2 regions of the Lactobacillus gallinarum genome follow, and region 1 is predicted to be linked to the other one. Evidence: predicted binding sites of a transcription regulator. Region 1 holds the regulator's gene; the other holds the start of a gene.
The links. Region 1 encodes HrcA, which represses chaperone genes, less so after heat shock. Its sites were predicted from a motif close to TTAGCACTCNNNNNNNNNGAGTGCTAA; they were not measured.
Positions count from the first base shown of each region.

Region 1 (5,189 bases):
TCATATTGTGCACGCTTTTGCTTATCATGCAAAACTTCATAAGCTTCGTTAACTTGTTTATATTTTTCTTCAGCACCAGGTTCATGGTTCAAATCTGGGTGATATTTTTTAGCTAACTTTCTATATGCTTTACTAATTTCTTGGTCACTGGCGTTACGATCTACGCCAAGCACTTTATAATAATCTTCTTGTGCCATTAATTGAACTCCTTATATTTTCAAAAGAAAAGAACTACTCAATGGGTAGTTCTTTTCTCCTTTTGTTTAATTATAAACCCATTACTTGTTTGGATCTACCTTATGGAATTCACCATCTTGGGCACCACCATTGTTACCACCTTGTGGGCCATTTTGTGGACCTTGAGGACCGGCTTGTGGGCCAGCTTGACCTGCAGCACCTTGTGCTCCACCGTTTTGTTGGTAAAGCTTAACTGCTAAATCTTGTGCAGCCTTTGATAAAGCATCCTTCTTTTCCTTCATTTCGTCCAAGTTGTTGTCCTTTTGAGCCTTCTTCAAAGCTTCAAGAGCATCTTCAACTGGCTTACGGTCACTATCAGAAAGCTTATCCTTAGTGTCCTTCAAAGTCTTATCAGTAGTAAAGATTAATTGATCAACTTCATTTCTAAGATCAACTTCTTCTTTACGCTTCTTGTCTTCTTCAGCATGTTCTTCAGCGTCTTTTTGCATACGCTTGATTTCTTCATCTGACAAACCGGATGAACTCTTAATAGTAATCTTTTGTTCCTTACCAGTACCCATATCCTTAGCAGATACATTTACGATACCGTTCTTATCGATATCGAAGGTAACTTGAATTTGTGGAACACCACGTGGTGCTGGTGGAATATCAGTTAATTCAAAGCGACCAAGGGTCTTATCATCTGCAGCCATTGGACGTTCACCTTGCAATACGTGGACATCTACTGCTGGTTGGTTATCTGCAGCAGTTGAGAAGATTTGACTCTTTGAAGTTGGGATAGTAGTGTTTCTGTCAATTAACTTAGTGAAGACACCACCCATGGTTTCAATACCAAGTGACAATGGAGTAACATCAAGCAAAACGATGTCCTTAACGTCACCTGAAATAACACCACCTTGGATAGCTGCACCTAAAGCAACAGCTTCATCAGGGTTGATTGAGTGGTCAGGTTCTTTACCAGCCCATTCCTTAACGGCCTTTTGAACTGCAGGAATACGGGTTGAACCACCGTTTAAGATAACCTTATCGATATCGTTTACAGTTAAACCAGCATCCTTTAATGCATTGTCAAATGGTACCTTAGTCTTTTCAACTAAGTCACTAGTCAATTCATCAAACTTAGCACGGGTAAGGTCAGCTTCAAGGTGTAATGGACCAGCTTCACCAGCAGAAATGAATGGAAGTGAAATGTGAGTTGAAGATACACCTGACAAGTCTTTCTTAGCCTTTTCAGCAGCATCCTTCAAACGTTGCATAGCCATCTTGTCCTTAGACAAGTCAACGCCATTTTCATCCTTAAAGTTCTTGATCAACCAATCCATGATACGGTTATCAAAGTCATCACCACCAAGGTGAGTATCACCGTTAGTTGATAATACTTGGAAGACACCGTCACCTAATTGAAGAACGGAAACATCGAAAGTACCACCACCAAGGTCGTAAACTAAGACCTTTTCATCTTGGTCTTTGTTTAAACCGAAGGCTAATGCTGAAGCAGTAGGTTCGTTGATAATTCTTTGTACATTCAACCCAGCGATCTTACCAGCATCCTTAGTAGCTTGACGTTGTGCATCGTTAAAGTAAGCAGGAACAGTGATAACTGCATCAGTTACCTTTTCACCTAAGTAATCTTCTGAGAACTTCTTGATGTATTGTAAAATAAATGCAGAAATTTCTTGTGGTGTGTATTCCTTGTCGCCAACCTTAACCTTGTAATCAGCTTCACCCATGTGACGCTTAATTGAAACAATAGTGTTAGGGTTAGTAATAGCTTGACGCTTAGCTACTTCACCAACTTGAATTTCACCATCTTTAAAAGCTACTACAGATGGAGTAGTACGGTTACCTTCTGGGTTAGTAATAATCTTTGGTTCTTTACCTTCAAGAACTGCAACTGCTGAGTTAGTAGTTCCGAGGTCAATACCAATAACTTTTGACATGTATAAACTTCCTCTCCTATTGAGCAACTACAACCATTGCTGGTCTTAGTGTCCGATCTTTATATTGATATCCTTTTTGTAAAACCTGAACAACGTGATCTTTTTGATCATCATTTTCGGCTGCTACAGTTTGAACAGCTTGATGCAATGTCGGATCAAATTTTACGTCTTCAGCTTCAATCTCAACGATGCCATGTTCTTTCAATGCTTTAGTTAATGAATCAAGCGTCATCTTAACGCCCTTCTTCAGTTGCTTGGAAACATCATCATCGGCTTCTACGCTTAAAGCTCTCTCCAAATTGTCTACAGCAGGCAAAATATCTTTAGCTAAGCTTTGAGATTCATACTTAATAAGTTGAGCTCTTTCTTTTGAATAGCGATTTTGCATATTTTGAATTTCTGCTTCGCTACGAAGATACTTATCTTCAAGCTCCTTATTCTTATCTTTTAAATCAGCCAATTCTTTAGCTAATTTTTCATCATGTTTATCATTTTTTGCTTCCTTACCTTCAGTTGCCTTTTTCTTAACATCCTTAGGTGTTGAAGCATTTTCTTTTTCATCTAAATTCTTTTCACTAGGAAACTCTTCTTTACTCACGGCTAACCTCCTCTATTATTGAAATTTACCGTAATAATCAAGTAACTTCTTGGCTAATTCATTTCTGAAGTATTCTAGAAGCCCTATCATTTGAGAATACGGCATATTTGTTGGCCCAAGTAAAGCTATTGTTCCTTTACCATGGGAGCCGACACTATATTCAGCTGTCAGCAAACTATAATTTTTTAATAAATCATTCGGCAATTCAGATCCTAACTTTACCTTAACTGGGTATTTTTCAGTCTTAGGATCAGCCTTAATATTCATCAAATTAGAAAACAAATTATCTCGATCAATTAATTCATAGAGTGAACGTATATCATTTACATTATTCTCAGTTGTATTGTTCAATAGATTAATTTGTCCATCAACATACATCTGCTCACTAGCCGCATCTTTTAACACGTCTTCAACTAAGCTAAATAATTCGTTAGCATGATCACTACCTAATTCGTTTTTAGCAAGTTCACTTAGCAATGAAACATTAATTTCCTTTAAACTCTTGCCAACTAATTGGTCATTAATCATTCGAACCGCTTTTTCAATTTCTTCACCATGAATATTATGTGGTAAAGCATAAACTTGATTTTGGACATTGCCATCACTCGTCACTAGAATTGCCATCACTTGTCTAGAAGACAGGGGAACAATCCTAAAACCTGTAATTTTAACATCCCTACTCTCAGGTCCTTCAGCAAAAGCAGTGTAATTAGTTAAATCAGATAAAATGCGTGCTGCTTCTTGTACGATTTCATTCACCTGATGAAAAGGTCGATCTAATTGTGTCCCAATCGTGTTATAAACAGACTCTGGCAACTGAAGCGGTTCAACTAAATTATCAAGATAATAACGATATCCATCACTTGACGGAATTCTTCCGCTAGAAGAGTGTGTCTTCTCAATTAAGCCTTGATCTTCTAGGACCGCCATTTCATTTCGAATAGTAGCGCTTGATACTTTAATTGGTAACTGCTTCATCACCGTCTTAGAGCCAACAGGCTCATGCGTTTGTGTGAAGTCTGTAATAATTGTTTTTAAAATAAGCTCTTGACGCTCGGTCAACATAATAATCGCCCTCACTTTTAGCACTCGTAATTCTCAGGTGCTAACAATTAATATGATACTATAAATTAGCAGAAAAACAAGAGGAGTGCTAAAATTTCTTCAAATTATTTCAAAAAATAAAAACTGAAGAACTTAGTTCAAAATTGCTAAGTTCTTCAGCTTCTCGTTACGCATTACTTCGTGCTTCTTGTGCAAAATAATGTTCAATTTCTATTTGGTCTTTCTCTAATTGTTTTTTCAATTCTTCAAGGCCGCTAAATTTAATTTCGCCTCTAGTATATTTATACCATTTAATTTTTATTGGCTGATCATAAATATCCTGTTTAAAATTAAATATATGTGATTCAATAAAAATTTGTTCAGGTTGGCCAATCGTTACATTATAACCGACACTAGTCATAGATTCATACCACTTTCCAGCTACCTGCGTTTTAGTGGCATATACTCCTATTTTGGGAATTACCTTATGACTAGCCCAAAGTAAATTAGCTGTTGGGAAGCCTAATTTATGGCCATTTCTTTTACCATGACCAACGATCCCGCTCATCACATAATGGTGACCCATTAATTGAAAAGCTAATTCCATCTTACCTTCCCTAATTGCCTGTCTAATTTCAGTTGAACCTATTTTTTTACCATTAAAAATCTGCTTAGGCATAACGAAAATTTCAAATCTATCCTTCGCAAATTTTGGTAAATTCTTCATATTAGCAGTCTCTTTAGGACCATATGTATAATCAAATCCAGCTACTACTGTATCTGCATTGAGTTTAATTATTACATTATCTACAAAACTCTGTGCATCTATCTCGCTAAACTTTTTAGTAAATGGCATTACGGCTAGATAATCTACACCTAGTTCTGCCATTTTATCTGCCTTTTCATCTAAAGTTTCTAAATACTTAAAGTCTTTTTTGGCAGCATAAATTTCCTTCGGATGACGATCAAAAGTTAATACTACTAATGGTAATTTCTTTTGATCAGCTATTTTTTTGGCTTTATTGATTAAGCGTTGATGACCTAAATGAACGCCGTCAAAAAAACCTAAGGCTAGAATAGTTTTTGAAGATATGGTATTTTCGCTAACTGGATAAGTTAAATGAATGATTTTCACAACTAATCCCTTCATTTCAGTTATTCATTTTGAATCAACATTAAACTTGGGCGATATAATTTTCCCTTATTCTCATAAATCGCCTTGACTTTTTTATTGTACCTTAATGCGACTTTTTTAGCATCTATTTCTAACGAAATACCTGCTCCATTTTTCACTTTAAGCCATTTTCCTTCACTTAGATCAACTTGAGGATAGTCTTTAAAGAAAGCGTCAATTGGTTGAATCAATTCTGCAGCTTTTTCAGGATTCTCTTCAATTTCACTTAACTTAA
Region 1 covers NZ_NFKZ01000002.1:111,701-116,889, reverse strand. Annotated here, with positions in the region: gene dnaJ (molecular chaperone DnaJ) at 1-197, opposite strand, end outside; gene dnaK (molecular chaperone DnaK) at 279-2,138, opposite strand; gene grpE (nucleotide exchange factor GrpE) at 2,155-2,736, opposite strand; gene hrcA (heat-inducible transcriptional repressor HrcA) at 2,752-3,801, opposite strand; gene ribF (riboflavin biosynthesis protein RibF) at 3,968-4,930, opposite strand; gene truB (tRNA pseudouridine(55) synthase TruB) at 4,936-5,189, opposite strand, start outside.

Region 2 (5,189 bases), on a different contig from region 1:
TTGTTTCTCTCAATGGTTCTATGCTAGTTGTTAACGGTGAAACAGTTGCTTCTTATCCGCTAAAACGTGAAACTGCTCTTAGTCTACTTAAAGAAGTCAGTGACAAATATGGTAAAGTAGCTCCTATGGTCTTCGAAACCGATGTAGCCTACTTCCACAAAGCTATTCCTAAAACTGAGCGTGACTTCTTAGCATACTTCGCTGGCAAAAGTGCAGTTGTTGATCATTGGTCAGATTTACCCAACAAGGATATCTTGCAAATCACTTTTAGTTTAGACAATTCTAAGGCGCCAGAAATTGAAAAAGAATTCAATGAAAAGCATGAACAAAAAATTTCTGCATTTGGATCTGCTAATACTGCTATTGATACTAATGTTTATGGTATCAATAAAGGCGCCGGTTTAAAGCATTTATTAGCCAAATTAAACTTAACTGGTGATGATCTAATCGCATTTGGTGATGGCGGCAACGATATTGCTATGCTTGATTTTGCAAAATACTCTTATGCTATGGCTAACGGGATGCCAAGTGTTAAAGAACATGCTAAATATATCGCACCTGCCAATACTGAAAATGGTGTCTTCAGGGTCCTACAAAAATATTTAGACGCTGAGAAATAGATATACAAAAAAGGCAATGAACCTAAACGTTCATTGCCTTTTTTAATGAAATAAATTATTTGGTCAACTTTTCTGTACTTTCAAGTAATTCAGCACGTTGAGCTAAATTCATGTAAAGTCTGTTGTTTGAAACAGCGATACCTTCAATTTCACGACCAGTGTGGAATTGATAAGTATCCTTGACTTCACCATTACGAGCAATTTTAGCAATTACATCGTTAAATGCAAGATAGAAGTTGTCATTCTTAGCATCGTATGTGAAACCTTGAGTATAAGTATTTGAAACAATACCAGTCTTAGTTGCACCTACCATAGTTGGGTACCAGTTATCACCTTTACGGTTGAATTCCCAGTATTCAGTTTGGTTCTTTTGCTTGTTGTAAAGAGTTGTGTACATCTTGTGATCACTTACAATAACACCATCGTGGAAGTAACGGCCTTCTGAGTCGCTACCATTCCAGCATTTGAATGTCCAAATCTTATTAATGCACATATCACTCTTACGGATTTGAAGCAATTCTTCTGATCTATTGCTCTTATATGATGTCTTATTATCATAGTTAACTACATAAATATACTTATCAGTTGCGCCCATAGCTTGACCGTGACCAATTGGAATATATGGACTTACCTTAATATTTTTAACGTAAGAATTGAACTTCTTTTGAGACATATCAAGCAAGTATTGACCATTAAAAGCATTAGTCAAATGGTTTAAATTATAAGCAATGATGTGACCATTAGAAATTTTAGTACTGCTGAGTAAACTAGTGTAAAGCCAGCCGTCTGACATAGCAATACCTTCTGGAATATGACCTACACGGTTAATGTAATCGTCGTCTTTAATGTCTCTAGCAACACTAAGTAAAACTGGTTGGAAGAAACGAGTCTTAAAGGTCATATTACCATTATCAGTAGTGTAACTGTGCTTTGCTTTATCTGGAGCAAAGTCAGTCTTAGTTACGTAGTTAGATGAACTACCATAGTAAGTCTTCCAAGATTTTAGGTCACCACTAAATGGTTGTGCTGAAACACTATCTGCATCAGCAACGCCTTCTTTAGTACTCTTTCTTACAGTAACTTTTACAGTAGCTTTAGCACTACCATAACTATACTTAACCTTGTAAGTACCTGGTTCAGAACAATCAATTGCATCTTCAGAAATTGTAATATCTTGGGTAGGAATAACGGTTCCCATATAGTTAGTTACATAACTAACTGCATCTTCTGGAGCAAAATCAGAATGACTATTTCTTACTAAACTTACAGTCTTAGGAACAGCAATAGTGTTTCTAGTAAACCAGTTTTGGTTAACATATCCTACTTTACGGCCATTAACATAAATGCGCCAGTAGGTACCGTTGTGAGTTTTAATTCGTTGATCAGATTGAATATGAGCATATTGATAGTCACTGGCATCTGCTAACTTCTTAACAGGCTTACCATTCTTAATGCTCTTATAAACATTGTAATGTTTATTACTACCTACTTTAACCATCAAATCGTAAGAAGTACTGGTTTGAACTGGCTCCTTTTTAGCAGTTGAACTATCTTTAGCTTTGTCTGTTTTAGTAGTTGACTTAGAATTAGCGGCAAAAACAGGATTTGAATAACCCATTAATAAACCAACACTAAGTGCAACAGCTGATGTGGCAGTTAAAATCTTATTTGTATATTTCAAGCTTGTCCTCCTACAATATTACAACAGTATTTTACATAGTTATTATAATATATAAACAATATTCTCAAAAATACAATTTGAATACAAGTAAATCTCTTTATTTGACACTTTTATTACGAAGTGATTTAATTAGCACAGTACTTAAAAGAGTGCTAATTAATACGAAATAAATTTAGGAGGCAAATATATGCTAGTACCTACAGTTATTGAACAAACTGCTCGTGGTGAACGTGCTTATGACATTTACTCACGCTTATTAAAAGATAGAATTATTATGTTGAGTGGCGAAATTAACGACCAAATGGCTAACTCAATTATTGCTCAATTGCTTTTCCTTGATGCACAAGATAACACTAAGGATATTTCACTTTACATTAATTCACCAGGTGGTGTAATTACTTCTGGTCTTGCAATTATGGACACCATGAACTTTATCAAGTCGGATGTTTCTACTATTGCAATTGGTATGGCTGCTTCAATGGCTTCCATCCTTTTGACTAGTGGTACTAAGGGTAAGCGTTTCGCATTACCTAACTCTACTGTACTTATTCACCAACCTTTAGGTGGAGCACAAGGTCAACAAACTGATATTCAAATTGCAGCTAACGAAATTTTAAAGAGTCGCAAGAAGATTAACGAAATCTTACACGAAACTACTGGTCAACCTTTGGAAAAGATTCAAAAGGATACCGAACGTGATAATTACTTAACTGCTGAAGAAGCTAAGGAATACGGTTTAATCGATGAAATTATGGTTAATAAGAAGAAGTAATCATAAATTATAATCAAAAGAGGATTTGCGTGTGCAAATCCTCTTTTTTTAATCTCTCAAATTTTCAGCCAATTCATGTAACTTTTTGAATCGATGATTAACACCAGATTTTGAAATAGGTCCATCCGGAATTTGATCCGCTACTTCTTTTAAAGTTAATTCTGGATGAGCTAATCTAAAACGTGCTAAAATCTGTAACTTTTCTGGTAAGCTGTCGATTCCTTTTTCTTTTTGAATCAACTGAATATCTTCTACCTGTTTTGCAGAAGCGGAAGCCGTCTTTTTCATATTAGCTGTATCACAATTAACCAAACGATTAACCGAATTACGCATGTCTCGCATGATTCGTAAATCTTCAAAATTTAGCATAGCATTTAATGCTCCAACTACATGCAAAAAATCTCCGATTTTAGCTGCTTCTTTAAGGTAGACAATGTAACCTCGACGACGTTTCGTCATCTTAGCATTCAAATAAAAATACTCATTCATCAACTTAGCTAAATCTTCATTATGATCTTCATAAGTTGAATAAATTTCTAAATGATATCTACTAGTCTCAGGATTATTAACGCTACCGCCAGCTAAAAAAGCACCTCTAAGATAAGACATTGCACCTTCCCGTGACTTCATAATTCTCTGTGGAATTCTGGTAACTAATCCTCGAGCAGGATCCCAAATATTTAAGTTTTCCAATATTTCTTGCACGTCACGATTAAGTCGAACTAGATACTGATTATTCTTTTTTAATTTCATCTTACGAGAAACAATCAATAATGGTTCAATTCCATATGCAACTTTAATCAGTTTAAAAATTCTTCGTGCAATAGCGGGATTTTCTGTAGTGATATCTAGACTAAATTGATGATCATGAAGATTTAAAACCCCATTCATTCGCAAAAAAGCAGCTAACTCTGCTTTAGCATGCTCTGGATGCACCTCAAGCGAAGTTAGCTCCTTTTTGACTTCACTAGCATAACTAGCCATTATTTTCCTTCATTCTTTTACGTGACATTGCCTCAAATGCCAAATTCATTATTTCCTTTGCTACTTTTTCTCCATCATGAAAGACCAACCCGTGTCGTTGATCAATAAAATCATCGGTAATAACACGACAATTTTGCGCTCTCAAACCATTAAAGTCATTCTTAACAGGTTCAAGATATGCATCATAATCCTCTGGGTGGAATTTACTCATATCAATTTTAGCTCCGTTAACTAAAGCTGTATTGATATAGTTTCCACCTAAGTGACGATTAATTACCTCCACGTGCTCTGCATCGCTAAAGTGATCAGTTTCTCCACGTTGAGTCATGATATTACAAATATAAACTACTTCGGCCGGGGTTTCTCGAACCGCTTCACCTAAATTAGAAATCATCAAATTAGGTAAAATAGAAGTAAATAAACTACCTGGACCTAAGACAACTGCATCTGCCTGCATTATCGAAGCTAAAACAGGTAAAACTGCTTTAGGTGTGGCATTCGAATTAGTATCTGTTACCCAAACACGTTTGATTCTTTTATCTTTTGAGGTAATCTCCGTTTCCCCGGCTTCCGTGGTACCATCAATAAACTCTGCGTTTAACGTTAAAGGTTCGTTAGATGCTGGAAAGACGTGGCCGTCGACCTTCATCATTTTAGATAAAGATTGAACAGCATCAAAAATATTCCCATGCATTTCATTCAAAGCTGCAATGATCAAGTTACCAATAGCGTGGCCTGAGAAGAATGCATCAGATGAATCAAACCGATATTGAAAAATGTCTTTTTCTTCTTGTGGCAAATCACTTAAAGAAACTAACACATTTCTAATATCACCCGGTGGAACAACGTTAATAAAATTTCTGATAGAACCAGATGAGCCACCATCATCGGATACCGTAACAATGGCAGTAATTTCCGCATTTTGATCTTTCAATGCATTTAGAATAACTGGTAACCCAGTACCACCACCGATAACTACCACCCGCGGACGTCTGCCTTTAATTACGCGCACAATTCGCGTTTCTCCATATGACATCGCGATATACCTACTTTCTAATGTAGCGACTTACCTCACGGTGAGTTATATCAACTGGATATTTTTTGGATAAGTCACGAGCAAGTTGTTGTGCAA
Region 2 covers NZ_NFKZ01000001.1:111,274-116,462, forward strand. Annotated here, with positions in the region: gene B5E95_RS00705 (Cof-type HAD-IIB family hydrolase) at 1-620, shown strand, start outside; gene B5E95_RS00710 (SH3-like domain-containing protein) at 676-2,301, opposite strand; gene clpP (ATP-dependent Clp endopeptidase proteolytic subunit ClpP) at 2,489-3,073, shown strand; gene whiA (DNA-binding protein WhiA) at 3,122-4,057, opposite strand; gene B5E95_RS00725 (gluconeogenesis factor YvcK family protein) at 4,050-5,093, opposite strand; gene rapZ (RNase adapter RapZ) at 5,104-5,189, opposite strand, start outside.
Region 2: the regulator HrcA is predicted to act here: its motif matches at 2,431-2,457, upstream of clpP (ATP-dependent Clp endopeptidase proteolytic subunit ClpP).